Regions from separate parts of the Paraburkholderia sp. Ac-20347 genome, predicted to be linked through region 3. Evidence: predicted binding sites of a transcription regulator. Region 3 holds the regulator's gene; each other region holds the start of a gene.

Region 1 (4,276 bases), on a different contig from region 3:
CGGCTTCGGCGAGATCGCGCTGACCGTGACGGAAGTCCGCGTGCGGCAGTTGCAGCGCGGCGAGCGCCGCGTCGCGCGCGCTGCGATGCGCGCTTTCCTGTTCGGCCCACGCGGAAAATCGCGCGCACTGCGACTCGAATGCGCTGCGCAAGTCGGCGGCGCTCGCGTGTTCGGTGAGCGCGGTTTCGCGGCCCGAGGTGATGTCGTAGTAGACGAGCGCGAGTTCGATCGTGTCGAGCGCCAGCTTTTCGCACATCAGCGCGCCATAGACGCGCAGTTGCGCCCAGTGCAGCGCGCGCTGGTTTTCGCGCATGGCGTCGAGATCGCCGCGATAGGTCTTGAACTCTTCGAGTCGGCGTTGCGCGGGATCGTAGCCGTCGGCGCGGCCGCGCACGGTCAGCGTGCCGACGGTGCCGGTGAGCGCGATTTCGGTTTCGTAGCCGGACGGGCGGCGCGCGGCGATGGCGGCGTGTCCGGCGCGGCCTTCGCTCGCGTCGGGCGAAGGCGTGAAGCGCAGGTCGAGGTCGCCGCGCTTCGCGGTGAATTCGCAGAGCGTGCGCACGGCGACGGTGTAGCTCATCGCGTCGTTTCCGGATGGGACGCGAGCGTGCCGCTATCGCTTTCTTCGTGCTCGTCGCTTTGTTCTCTATCTTCGCTGGCCCAGCGCGCCTGCAGCACCGTGACGGGCATGCCGTGCGACGCGCAATAGGCGAGCCAGCGGCGCTGGTTGTCCTGCAGGCGATCGCCGGGACCTTTCACCTCGATCAGCTCGTAGCGGCGCTCGCGCGGCCAGAAGCGCACGAGGTCGGGCAGACCCGAGCGGTTGGCGGCGGGTTCGCGCAACAGACGCTCGAACCACAGACGCAGATGTGCGGCCGGAAAGCAGTCGAGTGCGAGCGTGAGCAGCGTGTCGTCGAGCGCGGGCCACGCGACGTAGGGCGACTGGATGCCGTATTTCTCGCCGAAGCGGGCGAGGATGGTCTCGCGGTAGCGGCCGTCGTCGAGTTCGGCGAGGCAGGCCGCGAAGCGCTCGGCGCGGCGCGCGACGAAGTCGGCGGCATGCAGGTCGGCGGGGCCGCGCTGGAACGGGTGGAAGAACGCGCCCGGTAGCGGCGCGAACAGCGCGGGCCAGCAGAGCAGGCCGAACAGGCTGTTGATCAGCGTGTTCTCGACGTAGAACACGGGCGCGTCGTCGGTGCTGAGCGCGAGTCGCGATGCTTCTTCCACGCGCAGATCCGCCCACGCGGCGGGCAAGGTCAGCGAGAGAGTCGCGTGCGTGGGCGCGTCGTGGTCCGGTTGGCTTGCGTGTTTTTTTGCGCGTGTGCGCAGCAGGCGTCCGAGCGTGCGCGCCGCGCGTTGCGCCTCTTCCTCGTTCGCCGGCGCGGCGGCAATCGTCTGGGCGAGCGCCACGGCTTCGTCGCGGCGCGCGAGTTGTTCGAGCACGCGCACGCGACGGTAACGCGACTCCGGATGCGCGCTCTCCACGTAGGCGCGCCACGCGAGCTCGGCTTCGCTGGCGCGCTCGGCGGCGAGCCCCACGGCGTGGCGCAGACGGTCGTGACGCGCGCGCAGCCACGCATTGCCGTGCGTGCGCGGCGCGAGGGCGTCGAGCGTATCGAGCGCGCACGCGAGGCCCGCGACAGGGTCGTCGGCGAGATCGAGCGCTTCGCGGCAGTCGCGCAGGGCGAGATACGCGTCGATGTCGGCGCGCTGCTGGAACGCGCGCGACGCCGCGTCGAGCGGCACCTGCTCGTAACGGTAGACGCCCAGATCGGCGAGCACGAACTCGGTCCAGTCCTGGCGCAGATTGCCGAAGAACATCAGGCGCAGACGCTCGCACAGCGGCGCGGCGTTGAAGCGGAAAACGGCGTCGGCGGAGGCGGGGAACCACGCGGCCCATTCGCGTGCGTCGGGCGCGAGCGTTTCGAGCGCGGCAAGCGTGGCGGCGCGCGTGGCGCTGCGTTTGTCGAGCGCCTGGAGCGCTTGCAAGGCGGCTGTGTGCGAGGGCGCGTCGGCGGTGTCGGTTGCATCGGCTTCATCGACGACTTGCGCAAGATGCGCAGCCAGCGCCTGCAATTCCGCCTTCGTGACGATCGCCGCGAGCGCATCGAAAGCGAGCACGGGCGCGCCGTCGAGCCAGCCGCCCGCGACCAGTAGCGCAGCCGCCGCGCGCGGGCAGCCGATTTCGGCGTAATCGAGCTTGCTGGCGCGGAAATCCGGCCCCTTGCGCATCAGCATGCGGACGAACAGCGCACGCGAGGCGCGCGGCAGGGCGACGAAATCGCGCAGGAAGCGGCGTTCCCCGTCGTCGAAGAGGTCGGCGCAGCGCGCGTCGAGCCAGCCGAGCGCACGCTCGAAGTTCGCGAGGTAATAGAACGGATCGGGGGAGTCGGGAAGCACGCGCGGCACTGTACGGATATACAGCAGCGATGATAGCAGGCCCGCGCCGCCGCGCATCGCTTCGACGGAGGGCGCGGCCTACCGTAGGCTACAATTGCCGCAGCCTGAAAACCGAACCGCGCTTCGAGCGCATGAAAGAGCGATGAATAAACGGAATGTCAGCCTCGTCGGCCTTGCGGCCGGCGTTACCCTGCTCGCGGGATGCGTCGCGCAGTACCAGAATCCGGGCGCCTGCGAGCAGGAGATGCGCACGCGGCTGACCCAGACGTCGCTGGGTGAACTCTCCGTCACGCATACCGCCGTGGCGTATCGCGGCGAACGCGTGGTGATCGAAGGGCATCTCGAACGCGGTGCGTTGCCGGCGTCGGAGGCGGTCGCTGCGTCGGCGGCTGTGGCGGCGAGCGGGGCGCATGCGGCTACGGGTGCTTCGAGTGCGGCGGTGGCGTCGGCGGCTTCGGCCGCGTCGGGCGCTTCGTCGACGCATGCGGCGGAAGCCAAGCCGTCCACGCCCGTCGAGCTGATCGCGCGGAAACTCGGCCTGCACAAGACGCCGCCCACGGCCACCGCCGCCGAGTGCACCTACGATCACACCGGCAGCCTCACGTCGTTCCACTGGCTCGCGCCGGCCGCGCTCGTGAAGACCACGCCGGCTTCCGACGCCAGCGCGCAAGACTAAGCACGTTTTCGTCCATCATGACGAGGCGCGCCGCGCGCGCCTCGCTCCGTTTCCCCCGTCATCAGAACGCGAAATACGGTCCCGCGCCCACCGGCGTCGCCTGGGCCTCGATCGCCGTATAGACGCGCTTGCCGAAGAAAAACGGCAGACCCCATCCGAACGCATTGCCGTTGTAGCCCGCCAGATTCGCGAACGCCCAGTTGCCGCTCGCGAAGAGCGTCTGCGCGCTGTCGATCGAAAGCGCGGCGGGCGCGCCGGTGCCGTCGATGCCCTTGATCGTCGCGCTGAGACTTTGCGGCGACGACGGGCAGTACCAGACGCCGCAGCGCGTGAGCGTCGCGTTGGCGAAGAAGAGCCCGTTCGAGCCGCTGTCCAGATAGCTTTGCGCGTAGACGCTGCCGTCCGATGTCGTGGTCGAGACGAAGCCGGTCACCGTGTTCGCGCGTAGCACCGTCGCGCCGCCGAGCGCGTTGTTCGACTGCGAGCCGATGCCGAAGATCAGCGATCCGGACACGCTTGATGCGCCGGTCGCGGCCACGGCGGGCAGGTCGAGCACGACGCCGTTGTTGTCGGTGGCGAAAGCGGCGACGGGGTTGCGCACCTGCTGCGCGAGCGGCTGCGCGCTGGCCGCGCAAGTGCCCGACGCGCACGCGTAGTACCACGATCCCGACGCCTGATTGACGCACGACGCGCCGCAGTCGGCATCGAACGGACCGACGCCGAGGATGCCGTTCGCGCGCAGCGTCGCGGGCGTCAACATCGCGAGGCCGCGGCCCTGGCAGGCGCTCGGTGTTGCGGGGACGGCTGCGTCGGCGATCACCTGGATCGGCAGCGCGGACGCCACTTCGCCCGCGAGCCGCACGTCGGCGCTGCGCACGGCGCCCCAGGTATAGCCGCTGCCGAAGCCCGCGCATTCGCCCGCGATGGCCTGGCCGCTGCCCGCCGACACCGCAGGCAGATTCAGTCCGGCGGGCAGCGCGGATGCGAGCAGCCGCAGGCCTTGCGAACCAGTATCCACCTGCACGTTGCCGATGGTCGCGCAGGTGCTGGTGCCCGGCACGCAGACGGTCACGGTCGTGGTGAGCATGTTGCGCGTCGAGCTGGGCGTGGCCGCGACGCTCACGGGATGCACGTTGGGCGTGCTCGAAGGCGGCACGCTCGTGTTGCTCGTATTGCTCGTGTTCGGTGCGGGCGTGGCCG
Region 2 (4,276 bases), on a different contig from region 3:
CGTCGACGACATTGAGCTTGCGATCGATCGTGATGCGGAGCCAGAGTTCATGGATCGGCAAACCGTTGGGCCGGACACCGGATGCAAGCGGCACGTCGCGTGACTTATGATCCGTCAGACACGCGTCGATGTCCCACAGGCCGTCCTCGCGCTCATAGGCGACCGCCCTGATCGCGCGCTGATGACGCAACTGACGGGGCGCTGGCGGGGGAAGCGGCATGCGTTGGTAAGACCGGATTGGAAAACTTCTCGAGTTTAGCATACCGGGTATTTGAGACAGCAGCGATCTCGCTGGCCCCATGCGCCGCGGATATCAAGCTATTTTTGAGCCAGGCGGTTCAATTTTCCAGCTAATCGCCTTCGAAGCCGCCCTCGAAGCCTTTGAGAATTTTGCCGATGATCGACATCGAAAAACCGCGCGCAGCGAGAAAACGCGCCTGACGCGCGCGCTCGGCGGGCGTCTCGGGCAACTGGCCGTACTTCTTCTTCCAGACGGCGCGGGCGCGCACAAGTTCCGTCTCGCGCAACTGCGTGCTCACTTCCTCGATGAGTTCCTCGCCCACCGCATGACGTTTGAGTTCGCTGACGATGCGTCCCGCGCCGACCCGTGAGGCGCGGCGATAAACGACGCTTTCGGCGAAGCGCGCGTCCGAGAGCCAGCCGTCGCGCTCGAGCGTGTCGAGGAGTGCCTCTAGTTCATCGGCGTTTTCGGTGTACGCCATGAGCTTGCGCGAGAGTTCCGCCCGGCTGTACTCGCGACGCGAAAGGTAGCCGAGCGCGCGGCCCTTGAGCGAGCGCTCGGGACGCTGGCGACTGTTGGCGGCGGCGTTGGCCTTGCGTGCGGCGCGCATCGTGGATGTGCGCTCGTAGCCGTCGCCGCCGTCTTCGAGCGCTTTTTCTACCGCGCGCGCCCTGTCGTGCGCGTCGAACGATTCGCGCTCGTCGACTTCGTCGCGGCGGGCGGTGGGACGAGCGAACGACTGCCTGGCCGCGCGCGGTGCGCGGCGCGCTTCGGAATCCGATAGGGAGTCAGATGAGGATTCAGGTGCAGATGCGCGGCGCACAGCAGTCGGTTCAGACGATGGCGACGAGGGAGCGATGGCGCTACCGGCATCGACGGGCGCGTCGAAAAATGCCTCGAACGGCACTTCGAACACCGCGCCGCCTTCGTCGTCGAGATCGGGCGTGGAGGAATGGGACAAAAGTTGAGGCTCGGAATGCACAAAGCCGCGATCGCCCGAATGGGCGTCGCGGCTTTGCGAGGTAGTACCAGATGAAACTCGGGCGAATTCCCCGGAATGATCGGGGGCGGATCCGGACGCAGACCCAGAAGCAGACCCGGAAGCGGAAAGGGAGCGCCGATTCGCGCCCCGCGCACCACTGCTGGCTTCACGCAGGTGCTCCGCCTCGCTCGAAGTCGAGGACGAAGCCTTCGCGGCCTCAGACGGCGCCGAGGCGAACCCGCGCTTGCGCATCACAGTCGTGCCACCTCGTGCCACCCTTTCCGGGCCCGATTCAGAACTTATTCTTCGTCTGCGATTTCGACTTCGCCGGTGTCGGCAACACCGTCCGGCATGGCGTTCACGCCAAGCGATTCGCGGATGCGGTTTTCAATCTCGCGGGCGATGTCTGCGTTTTCGCGCAGGAATTCGCGTGCGTTGTCCTTGCCCTGACCAATGCGTTCGCCGTTATAGCTGTACCACGCACCTGCCTTGTCGACGATCTTGGCCTGCACGCCCAGGTCGATGATTTCGCCCTGACGCGAGATGCCTTCGCCGTAGAGGATGTCGAACACGGCTTCGCGGAACGGCGGCGAGACCTTGTTCTTGACGACCTTCACGCGCGTTTCGCTGCCGATGACTTCGTCGTTCTTCTTGATCGAACCGATACGACGAATGTCCAGACGCACCGACGAGTAGAACTTCAGCGCGTTACCACCGGTGGTGGTTTCCGGATTGCCGAACATCACGCCGATCTTCATACGAATCTGGTTAATGAAGATCACCATGCAGTTCGTCTTCTTGATCGTGCCGGTGAGCTTGCGCAGCGCCTGCGACATCAGACGCGCCTGCAGACCCGGCAGCGAGTCGCCCATTTCGCCTTCGATTTCAGCCTTCGGCACGAGTGCCGCGACCGAGTCGATGACGATCATGTCGATCGAGCCCGAGCGCACCAGCGCGTCGGTGATTTCAAGCGCCTGTTCGCCCGTGTCCGGCTGCGAGATGAGCAGTTCCGGCACGTTCACGCCGAGCTTCGCGGCGTACTGAACGTCGAGCGCGTGTTCCGCGTCGATGAACGCCGCCGTGCCGCCGAGCTTTTGCAGCTCTGCGATCACCTGCAGCGTGAGCGTGGTCTTACCCGACGATTCCGGACCGTAGATTTCGACCACACGGCCGCGCGGCAGGCCGCCGACGCCGAGCGCGATGTCGAGACCGAGCGAGCCGGTGGACACCACCTGAATGTTTTCGACCGCATCGCCGTCGCCGAGTCGCATGATCGACCCTTTGCCGAACTGCTTTTCGATCTGCGCGAGCGCGGCAGCCAGCGCCTTGCCCTTTTCAGCAGTCAGCCCAGCCGAGCCTTTCTTGCTATCTTCCATGAATCGTCCTTTGCTATGATGAACGGCGTCTCGTGACGATGCGGGCGTGCTTTTGCACACACACGCATGAACGCAGACACTGTATAAAAAAACAGTGGTTTTGGCAAGCGCGTTTTCACACGCTTTTTCGTACGCGCCAGCCCAAACCGCAAATTGACCAGGAGACCGCCGCGCGCCGCCCGCCCCTCGTGCGGCAGGGCACAGGCGCGGCGAGGCCTGACTCGACGCAGGCGCATCATGCGAATTCTCATTGCCGAAGACGACAGCATACTCGCGGATGGTCTGGTCCGATCACTCCGCCAATCGGGCTATGCCGTCGATCACGTGCCGACCGGCGTGGACGCCGATACGGCCTTGTCGATGCAGTCGTTCGACCTGCTGATTCTCGATCTCGGCCTGCCCAGAATGACGGGCCTCGAAGTGCTGCGCCGTTTGCGCGCGCGCAATTCCAACCTCCCCGTCCTGATCCTCACGGCCGCCGACAGCGTCGATGAACGCGTCAAAGGACTCGACCTCGGCGCCGACGATTACATGGCCAAGCCCTTCGCGCTCAACGAGCTCGAAGCGCGCGTGCGCGCACTCACGCGGCGCGGCGCGGGCGGCGGCCCGACCGTCGTGCGCCACGGCGCGCTCGCCTTCGATCAGGTCGGGCGCGTCGCGCGCATCAACGAGCAGGTGCTCGATCTGTCGGCGCGCGAACTCGGCGTGCTCGAAGTGCTGCTGCAACGGCTCGGGCGGCTCGTCTCGAAGGAACAGCTCGTCGATCACCTGTGCGAATGGGGCGAGGAAGTCAGCAACAACGCGATCGAGGTCTACGTGCACCGCCTGCGCAAGAAGCTCGAAGCGGGCGGTGTGCGCATCGTGACCGTGCGCGGCCTCGGCTACTGTCTCGAGAAGGAAGCGAACGGCGCGAAGGACGCCGGCGCGGTCAGTACGGCAGGCGCATCGACGGCAGCGCCCGCGATGCCCGCCAGCCACTACTACAAGTAAGCGCGCACCATCATGGCCGGGCCCGCGCGCCCCGCGCCGACCGGCGCCACACCGCCGGCCGCGCCGGCGCGCAGGACGACCGCCGCCAACAAAGACACGCTCAACAGCGCCGCGCGCGACGCCCGCTACGCCAATCCGTTCGCCCCGCCCGACGAAGCCGAATCCGCCGACGCCGGCGACAAGCGTCCGCGCTCGCTGTTCGGCGAGATTCTCGACTGGATGCTCGCGCCGCTGCTGCTGCTCTGGCCGATGAGCATCGCGGTGACGTATCTGGTCGCGAAGTCAATCGCCAACGGGCCGTTCGACCGCGCGCTCGAAACCGACGCCTACGTGCTCGCGCGCCAGATCCATCCGGTCAACGGCGTGGCCGAACTCTCGCTGCCCGATTCCACGCGCGACTTCCTGCGCGCCGATAACGTCGACAGCGTCTATTACCAGGTGCTCGGCACGCGCGGCGAACTCGTCGCCGGCGACCGCGACATGCCGCTGCCGCACGACGACGACCGCCCGTCGCCGGGCCTCGTCGAGTTCCGCGACGACACGCTGCACGGCATCGACATCCGCGTCGCCTATACGACGGTCGAGCCCACGCATCTGAGCGGTGGGCAGCCCGTGCTGGTTCAGGTCGCCGAAACGCTCGACAAGCGCCGGGCGCTCGCCAACGACATCATCAAGGGCGTGATCCTG
Region 3 (4,276 bases):
GGAAGCCTCAGCGCGCGCCTGGTGTGCAGATGCAGGTGCACGTGCGCATGCCGCGTCAATCGCTGACGCGGCAATCATTGCCGGCGTGCGCAAATCCAGTGCCGACGGCTGTTGCGCGCGCTTTGCGAGCTGCCGCGCACCTGGCGTTTTCCAGGCCTTGCATGTGCAATTGCGGCGCACCATGATGCAGGTACGACCTGCGTTTTCGCGTGGGTGTTGGGGGAAATGATCATGGCGAGCTACAAGAAAATCCTGCTCTGTTACGACGGCTCGCGCGAAGGCCGCAAGGCGCTGCGTTGCGGGGCCGATCTGGCCTTGGATCTGAACGCCGAGACGCATCTGCTCTCGGTCGTGGACATGCGCTCGACCATCGCTCAGAGCGCGGGCCTGTTGACCGACGTGGCGTGCGGCCGCTTCGAGGAAACGGCGCGCGAGATTCTGCAGGAAGGCGTCGACTGGCTCACCGAGCGCGGCGTGCGCGCACAGGGGCACTTCGCGTTCGGTCATCCGATCGACGAAATCGCGAATCTCGCCAACGAACTGCAGGCCGATCTCGTGGTGGTGGGGCATCGCTGCCGCACGGGGCTGTCGCGCTGGTGGATGGGCGCGGGCAATACGCCGCTGCTCGATCGGGTGTCGTGCAGCATTCTCGTGGCGTGTTCGTCGCCTGCTGAAGACAAGCAGCAGCAAGCGGCCGCGTAGGGCGCGTGCGCGGGGCTGGCGAGCGCTAAACGTATCGCCGGCCCGCCGCGCGGTGATCGCCGCCTTGACGCAGGCGATCAGCCATTCGCACCCGATCAGTTCGGCGTATTTGCGCCGCTTCCCGAATCGGGTTCGTTCAATTCCACCGCCGCGAGCTTCCACGAGAACAGGCCGTGCCGCTGCAGGATGGCGGCATAGCGTTCGCTGTGCGCGCTGCGCTGCCATGTGACCGCGAACTCATTGATGCTGCGATAACCCGCCGTGGCTTGCGAGTGCGGTTGTGCTTGAGCGGGCTCGACCGGTGCGTTGGGGTTGGCGGGCGTTTCGGCTGACGCGCCACCCGGCGGCGCGGATTGCTGCGCGTTTTCTGCGGGCGGAGCCGGCGGCGGCGCGGCGGGCTGTTCGCCGGGCTTGCCGGTGGGCGGCATCCCGTTGAGCAGCGCGGCCACGCCTTCGGGCGTGGCGTAGGCGTCGACGAGCGGGCCAATCAGCGCCGAGCCGATCACCGCGCCGAACAGCAGCAGCGGATTGCTGCTGTGCTCGGCCTGAATGCGCCGTTGCAGCATTTCCCCGGCCTGTTGCTTGAGACTCGCGCGCAACGCGGGGTAATCGACGTATTCGCTCAGCGTGGCCGCGTCGCGTGCGTCGGCGGCCTGCTTGAGATGATTCAGCGCGATATACGGCGAGGCGTAGCCGTAACCGAGCGCGGTCACCACGGCCACCGCCGCAACGGCGATGGCGACGGGTTTCTTCCAGTTCGAGGACTTGCCGGCGTGAGCGCGAGAGAGGTTGGGTGTATCGGTATCGGTCATCGGAGAGCAGGCGCGCCGCACGAGCAGCGCAAGGGTTCAAATAGCGGTTGAGTCGGAGCGGTTGAGTCGGCGATTCAATCACAGTGTTGACCACACGTGCGCCAAAACGATCCCTACACCCGCAAGAACCTCCACCGACACGCTATTTCCCACCTTCCGATTTCACACCTTACTTCGCGAGCGCCGCCGCCAGATCGCTTTGCTGCTCGGCAATGCAGCGGTCGATGGCGCGGCACACCGCGTCCATCGTGCCGACCATGATGAGACGCGACTGACCGTGATACACGCGCACCGGCGCGCGGCGGTCCGGCTGTTCCGTATTCAGCGTGCTGTTCAGCGACACGCGAGCGAAGGCCGGCTGCGCCGAGGGCAGCGGCGGCAGTTCCGGCGTTTCCAGCTTCTCGAAAAGCGAGCCATTGAGTGCGGCGGCTGAGGCGCGCGCTTCACGCATTGCGCACGAGGCGATTCCGCGCAGATGGCGCAGACGGCCGAATTGACGGAAGGGCAACAGGCGGGCAAGGCGTTCCATGACTCTCTCCAGAGAAGTGCGCCACGAGGCGCAAAACCAGCGCTGACAGGCGCGGATGGATTCTTAGAATTCGGTGGGCCGGATCAGACCGACGGCAATGCCTTCGAGCGCGAAGTCGGCGCTGCCGGCCTGCACGAAGATGTTGTCGTAGTCGGGGTTCTCCGCGATCAGTTCAATGCCGTTGGGCTGGCGCTTCAGACGCTTCACGGTGACGTCGTCGCCCAGACGCGCCACGATGATCTGGCCGTCTTTCGCTTCGGCCTTCTTCTGCACGGCGAGCAGGTCGCCGTCGAGGATGCCGGCGTCGCGCATCGACAGCCCGCGCACCTTCAACAAATAGTCGGGGCGGCTGGAGAACAGCGCCGGGTCGCAGGCGTAGTTCTGCGAGATATGTTCCTGCGCGAGGATCGGGCTGCCTGCCGCGACGCGGCCGACCAGCGGCAGCGAGAGCTGCATGATGCTGGCGTGCGGCAGCGTGAACTGGTGCGGCAGGTCGTCGGGGCCGGGCATCAGACGGATGCCGCGCGAGGCGCCCGCCGCAAGCTCGATCACACCTTTGCGGGCCAGCGCACGCAGATGTTCTTCCGCCGAGTTGGCCGAGCTGAAGCCCAGTTCGGCGGCGATCTCGGCGCGCGTGGGCGGAAAGCCGGTGCGCTCGATCGCGCGGCGGATCAGATCGAAAACCTGCTGCTGTCGTGCGGTGAGTTTGGTCATGTCGACACTGTATGTTTGAACAGGTAACTGTATTTTTATACAGTATTCGCCGCTTTTCAAGTGTTACTTGAACTTTGTCGTTTGGGTGCCGCCACAGCAGCGTTTCCCGGCGATCTGACGGACGAAAACACGCTCCAACGTCCGATTCCTCCGCCCTTACCACTTTTGCGTATTAAAGAATGAAAAAACATCATTTTTAATAATGTAAGCAGATCGCTAGACTGGCCTCCATCGATCGCTGCACCACACGACAAAACGGAGAAAGTGGATGAATCAAGGCAATACGGGGCGCGCAGGCTGGCTGACTTCGCTGGCTGCAAAACTGGTCATCGGCATCGCACCGCTCGTCGGGATGGTGGCGATGGCGCCGGCTGCGCACGCGGATACCTCGCTGCTGAACGTGTCGTACGACCCGACGCGCGAGCTGTATCAGGAGATCAACGAAGCCTTCATCAAGCAGTGGAAGGCGAAGACGGGCGAAACGCTCACCATCAAGCAGTCGCACGGCGGCTCGGGCGCACAGGCGCGCTCGGTGCTCGACGGCCTGCAGGCGGACGTGGTGACGCTGGCGCTGGCCTGGGACATCGACGCGCTCGCCAACAAGGGCATCGTCGCGAAGGACTGGCAAAAGCGCCTGCCCGACAACGCCTCGCCGTACACGTCGACCATCGTGTTCCTGGTGCGCAAGGGCAATCCCAAGCACATCAAGGACTGGGACGATCTGACGAAGCCGGGCGTGTCGATCGTCACGCCGAATCCGAAGACCTCGGGCGGCGCGCGCTGGAACTACCTCGCGGCCTGGGCGTACGCCGAACATCAGCCGGGCGGCAACGACCAGAAGGCCAAGGAGTTCGTGACGAAGCTCTACAAGAATGCGGGCGTGCTCGATTCGGGCGCGCGCGGCGCGACCACGAGCTTCGTGCAGCGCGGGATCGGCGACGTGCTGATCGCCTGGGAAAACGAGGCCTTCCTGTCGCTGAAGGAATTCGGTCCGGACAAGTTCGAGATCGTGGTGCCGTCGGTGAGCATTCTGGCCGAGCCGCCGGTTGCCGTGGTCGACAAGGTCGTCGACAAGAAGGGCACGCGCAAGCAGGCCGAGGCGTATCTGCAGTTCCTCTATAGCGAGGAAGGTCAGGAGATCGCCGCGAAGAACTTCTACCGTCCGCGTTCGGACAAGGTGCCGGCGGCGCTGACGGCGAAGTTCCCGAAGCTGAAGCTCTACACGGTGGACGACACCTTCGGCGGCTGGGCCAACGCACAGAAGACGCATTTCGCGGATGGCGGCGTGTTCGACTCGATCTACCAGCCGCAATAAGCGAAGTCGCGGTTGTGCAGTAGCAGTATCGACGTAACGATAAAAACAAGGCGCGCCCAAAGAGGCGCGCCTTTCGGCGCAACAGACGCGCAACCCATGTGAAGAGATCCAGCATGACGACGTTCCGATTACGCAAGCCAGGCGCGCTGCCGGGATTCGGCGTGACGCTCGGCATCACCGTGGCTTATCTGAGCCTCGTGGTGC
Region 4 (4,276 bases), on a different contig from region 3:
AAGACGAAGAAGTTGGCGCGCAGGAGTGATGATTCTGCGCCACGAGGGTGGGTCAGTTTTAGATGCAAAAAGTGGGTCAGTTTCTACTGCAAATCAACAGGTAGGCGGCATGACGAGCCACTCGTGCGCCTCGGGCGCCACCCCCGTCGCGCGGTCAAGCGCGTCGAGAAGGGCCGTCCCGCACCGCTTTTTCAGGCCCGCGCGCGGCAGCCGCATCACATCCGCCATCGTTGTGCATCCAAGTCCGTCGAACCAGTCCGCGTAGCGGCGTGCAGCCGGCAGGGCGTTCACCGGCACGCGTGCGAGCGCGCGGCTGCGTGCGCGATCGCTCAACGCGACGCCGCCACACGTGCGCGCGAACAGCCACGCGGCCTGTGCGGTCGCTGCGATGGCCATCGCGCTCGTCACACCGAAATCTGCGATGACGCGACGAATGGATCGCCTCAACGCCCGCAGGCCGCCGAACAGGCGCAGGCTTGCTGACACGTCGGCCAGCACCACGTTTTCCTCTGCGATCACAACGAGGGGCGTGAACTGGAGCAGGGCGGCCGCCACGCCAAGAACGGTTTCGTTCTCGCGCACAGTATCGCGATCGTGGATCGTCGCGTCCGGCGCGAGCGTAAGTACGCCGCCGCGGCGCATGCCGCCAACAACGCCATGCGCGCGCGCGGAAACGTCTGCATCGAGCACCCGACCTTTCTCCAGCACAACGACCCCACGGTCAGACGCTGGCGTGTGCCAGGTCGGGCAAAAACTCTCGATGGGGAGGCGCGGCAGACTGACGCCGATCCAGTGGTGCATTTCGATTCAGGAGAATGGGTGAGGGCGACAGGGACACAAAAACAGGGGCATCACGATGCGGACCGCGGCGTTTGATAAACGAGATGTTCACGCCAGCCGATGACGGCTCCAGTCCAAGCCGTAGCGGAGCAGGAGATGTCGCACTGGCGGCGGCCATCGGCCGGAACAGGAAGAAAAGGGTGTCCGCGCGCTGTGCGGCCAGATGCAGACGCCGGAGCGCTTCCGCCCGAACCTGCGATGACCAGAACAACAACCCGCCGGCTGTCCCGGAGCGCAGGACCTGTTCAACCGCCCACAGGGCGTCGGCCGTCGATCCCGGTTTAAGGAGGCACACATTCGCCGTATCAAGCCCCCACCACGTCAAGGCAGCCGGTTGCAGCCGGTGCGGAGGCTGGACGACAAACACAGGGCGCAGTGAAACGCGCGAAAGCGCAGGCCGAAGCAGGCGAAGCTCGCCACAGCCGGGTTGCGGCTGCATCAACTCGGTCAACGATCCCGTCGGCCAGCCGCCGCCCGGCAGTTCAGCGTCAAGGGCAGCGTGGCCGCTGGGCACGGTGCGATGGCCTATGGAACCCAGCTGTGAAGCCCTCCACAGCTCCGGATGTATATCTTCCACTCGCAGCTGCTGCATCGCTCCCATAGTGCCCTCATCACTGTATATTTATACAGTAGTATAGTCGGCACCCGTTCATGCTGCAAAGCGGCCCTTATTCATCTGCGGACTTTTTCGTCTTATGATTGCCGCATGAAAAAATCGACGAAATCAATTGCGGCGGCGATTGTCGGCTCTCTCCTCGCTACTGCCTGCTCCTCTTCCAAAGACGCGAATGAGGAAAACTTTTCGACTGCCATAAGCGCGTCGTTCCAGAAACACGGGGTTCTGTGCTTTTCGTACATCCCGGGCGCAGACACCGTAGGCGACGACGATAACAGCGACTATGCGAATGAGCAGCGCGCGCTCGTGAAAGCAGGTTTACTCAGCGCCAAATCCGTGACGGACTACAGGCACAGGCCTGCGCACGAGTTTGACATCTCGGACAAAGGCAGGACGATCCTCCAGAACGGGCAGTTCTGTTTCGCGAAGGCCGCGCTGGACAAGGTTGTCAGATGGGACAACGTGAAGAAAGTCGATGGCCTCGACGCCTCTAGCACGTTCGTCTACTACACCTACAAGCTCACCGACGTTCCGGAATGGGCAACGAACCAAGAGCTACAGGCAAGCCAACCAACGATGCGCTCGGCTTTCGCAGGAGCAAACGCTCATACCGTAATGCGTGCCTCGATCACTCGCATGGGAGACCGCTGGTCGCTGGATAATTTCGGGAATCCGGTGTCGGGCTCTGGGCTGTGACTGGTGAGGCCGTCCAGAAATGAACGAACCTATCGACAAGGCTGTGCGCGCCAACACGTCGGCCGCGGTAAGCTGGCGGCGCGGAGGTGTATGGAGTGTTCTTGCCGTCGGCGCGGCCCTCATCGCGATGGCTTTGGCCGCGATCGCCGGCGGCTGCATCGCATACTGCGACGGCACCTGGGCGCTGTTTTGGGCAGTATTCATGCCACCCGTCATTGTCTTCCAGGCATTCGCCGAATGGCCGGTAGCATCACCATTTATCCTGGTCGCCTGTGTTGCGGGCGTTGCCGCAATCGCGAAATGGTCCCCCATAAGGCCCGGCATTGGAGTGGCGCTCGCCGGGATCGTGCTCAGCGCCGGCGCAAGCTGGATAGTCACCGGGCTCATGACCGATTTCGCCCACACGTCGTGCGGTTTGATGTAGCCGTACCGTCAGAAAGCTCCCGCATCACCTCTCCAGAGCAAGCGAATCCCAGCGACCGGCGGCGGCCGCTTCAGCGAGCATGCCCACCGTGATCGGCACGCGATGCAGTGCATCCCGCTTTTTCCGCGAAAGGCGTGTGACGATCGAGAGAATGAGCCCCGAGCCTTCATTCACGAAGTAGCGATCGAAGCTGAAGTCGCCAGCTTCAACCCTGAACACGTCGAAGAATTTCTCCATGAACGCTTCGGCCTCCACGCCGGTCAGGTCGAGGTCGTCCTCCAGTCGGGTCGCGGCGGTGATCTGCCTGCGCGAGCCGACGCCTGTTCGCGCACGCACGAACTCCTCGACCGCGCCGAATTCCTGATCACTTGTCAAAATACCTTGTCCTCCGGCTTCACCAGCCGGTTGTAGTGAATGACGCTTTTATAGCTGATGGTCGCGGCATCGTACGTGAGCATTACCTCGCCCACGACTGGCACCGCGCGACCGACAAACACGCCGAGATTATTGGTGAAGAGGATCTTGAGCTTACTCGCGCTTTTGAGCGTCAGCGTCGGCAGAATCCGGGCCTTGATTTCAAAGTCGAGGTGCCGGCGCGCGACGCGGGACGCGATCGACGTGCCTTTCGTTGTGCCACCAGGCTTGCGGCGCGTGGGCAGGAACGGCCAGCCCACGATGATCGCGGCCACGTCGACCAGATCGTCGACGCCCAGCTGCTTCGACGCCTCGTCCAGAAACACGAGGAAAAATAGCTCCGAAGGAGACAGATTCCTGTGAATGCCGTAGTCGTAAACGTTGCTACTCATACTCGCTCCGGTTATTCGTCGGATAAATATAACAAACGGGCGACTTGTGGCATCCTGACGTGCCCGGCCAGCGGAAGTCCGCCTGGCGGTCGAAGCTGGTTGAAGGATCCAGCAGCTAACGGAGCGGAAGATGCTCGACGACACAGACATTCAGGAGCGTGCCAGGAAACGCGGCGTCTGGGGCGATCCCGCGGCCATTGTCGCGCTGGTTCGCGCAGTTGAGCATTTGACGGTCGGGGCAATAGTCACGCGAGCCGCGATCAGCTTCGCGAACCCCAATGCGATCATGGCGGACGCGTCGAAGGCGCTAGACCAGCTCGCCAGTCCGCATGGATAACGTTAGCAATCGTTTTAGAAAATGCGATAAATTAGCTTATGTTAAATAAGATCGCACCACCAACCACCAGCAACGGGACTGCCAATGATTAAATGCTCGCTGTTTTCGAAGACGCTCGGCCACCTGGATCACGCTTTTAGCGAAAATGACACACAGGTCATTGTTATCGCCGATACGGCGAAACTGAAGGCCGTAATGGAATCGAACGACCATTACTATTTCAATGCAGCAAAGGTCGATCTGCATTCTCGCTACCTCGAGAAGAACCTGTTCGAAATGCCGCTTGTGGCACCGACTGGAACCTCACTGAAATGGATCGAAGGCTTTCACCAGATCAACGCGGCTGCAGACCGTGAGTTGCCGGTTATCCCTGTCACCACGTCAGCGGCGCTCGCAGAATGTGTAAAGGCACTCGTTGGCGCGAGTTCGCCCGAGTCCGCGCATAAGATCTTTGAATTTTCCGGTTGCCATGGCGTAACTGTGGCTTAGGCCCGACGCCCGATATTCAGGCTTACGAGCTCCCGCGCGCTCGGTAACGCCGGGTATGCTCGTAGGTC

The links. Region 3 encodes LexA, which represses DNA repair genes until DNA is damaged. Its sites were predicted from a motif close to ACTGTATNNNNATACAGT; they were not measured.
Region 1: a site for LexA is predicted at 2,408-2,425, ahead of G3N97_RS13455 (VRR-NUC domain-containing protein). Genes of this name have one in related genera too.
Region 2: a site for LexA is predicted at 2,678-2,695, ahead of recA (recombinase RecA). Genes of this name have one in related genera too.
Region 4: a site for LexA is predicted at 1,454-1,471, ahead of imuA (translesion DNA synthesis-associated protein ImuA). Genes of this name have one in related genera too.

What each region holds. Positions count from the first base shown of each region.
Region 1 covers NZ_JAAGPN010000056.1:367-4,642, reverse strand. Annotated here, with positions in the region: gene G3N97_RS13460 (ATP-dependent DNA helicase) at 1-580, opposite strand, end outside; gene G3N97_RS13455 (VRR-NUC domain-containing protein) at 577-2,400, opposite strand; gene G3N97_RS39970 (hypothetical protein) at 2,543-3,076, shown strand; gene G3N97_RS13445 (DUF3443 domain-containing protein) at 3,138-4,276, opposite strand, start outside.
Region 2 covers NZ_JAAGPN010000180.1:7,767-12,042, reverse strand. Annotated here, with positions in the region: gene G3N97_RS27030 (DUF2889 domain-containing protein) at 1-220, opposite strand, end outside; gene recX (recombination regulator RecX) at 351-1,478, opposite strand; gene recA (recombinase RecA) at 1,523-2,599, opposite strand; gene G3N97_RS27015 (response regulator transcription factor) at 2,837-3,589, shown strand; gene G3N97_RS27010 (sensor histidine kinase) at 3,602-4,276, shown strand, end outside.
Region 3 covers NZ_JAAGPN010000106.1:20,702-24,977, reverse strand. Annotated here, with positions in the region: gene G3N97_RS20300 (universal stress protein) at 232-702, shown strand; gene G3N97_RS20295 (DUF2939 domain-containing protein) at 798-1,514, opposite strand; gene G3N97_RS20290 (hypothetical protein) at 1,684-2,043, opposite strand; gene lexA (transcriptional repressor LexA) at 2,107-2,757, opposite strand; gene G3N97_RS20280 (sulfate ABC transporter substrate-binding protein) at 3,026-4,072, shown strand; gene cysT (sulfate ABC transporter permease subunit CysT) at 4,186-4,276, shown strand, end outside.
Region 4 covers NZ_JAAGPN010000241.1:8,065-12,340, reverse strand. Annotated here, with positions in the region: gene G3N97_RS30710 (DNA polymerase Y family protein) at 94-801, opposite strand; gene imuA (translesion DNA synthesis-associated protein ImuA) at 722-1,432, opposite strand; gene G3N97_RS30700 (hypothetical protein) at 1,547-2,152, shown strand; gene G3N97_RS30695 (hypothetical protein) at 2,172-2,576, shown strand; gene G3N97_RS30690 (DUF1493 family protein) at 2,601-2,951, opposite strand; gene G3N97_RS30685 (STM2901 family protein) at 2,948-3,382, opposite strand; gene G3N97_RS30680 (hypothetical protein) at 3,513-3,719, shown strand; gene G3N97_RS30675 (hypothetical protein) at 3,804-4,208, shown strand.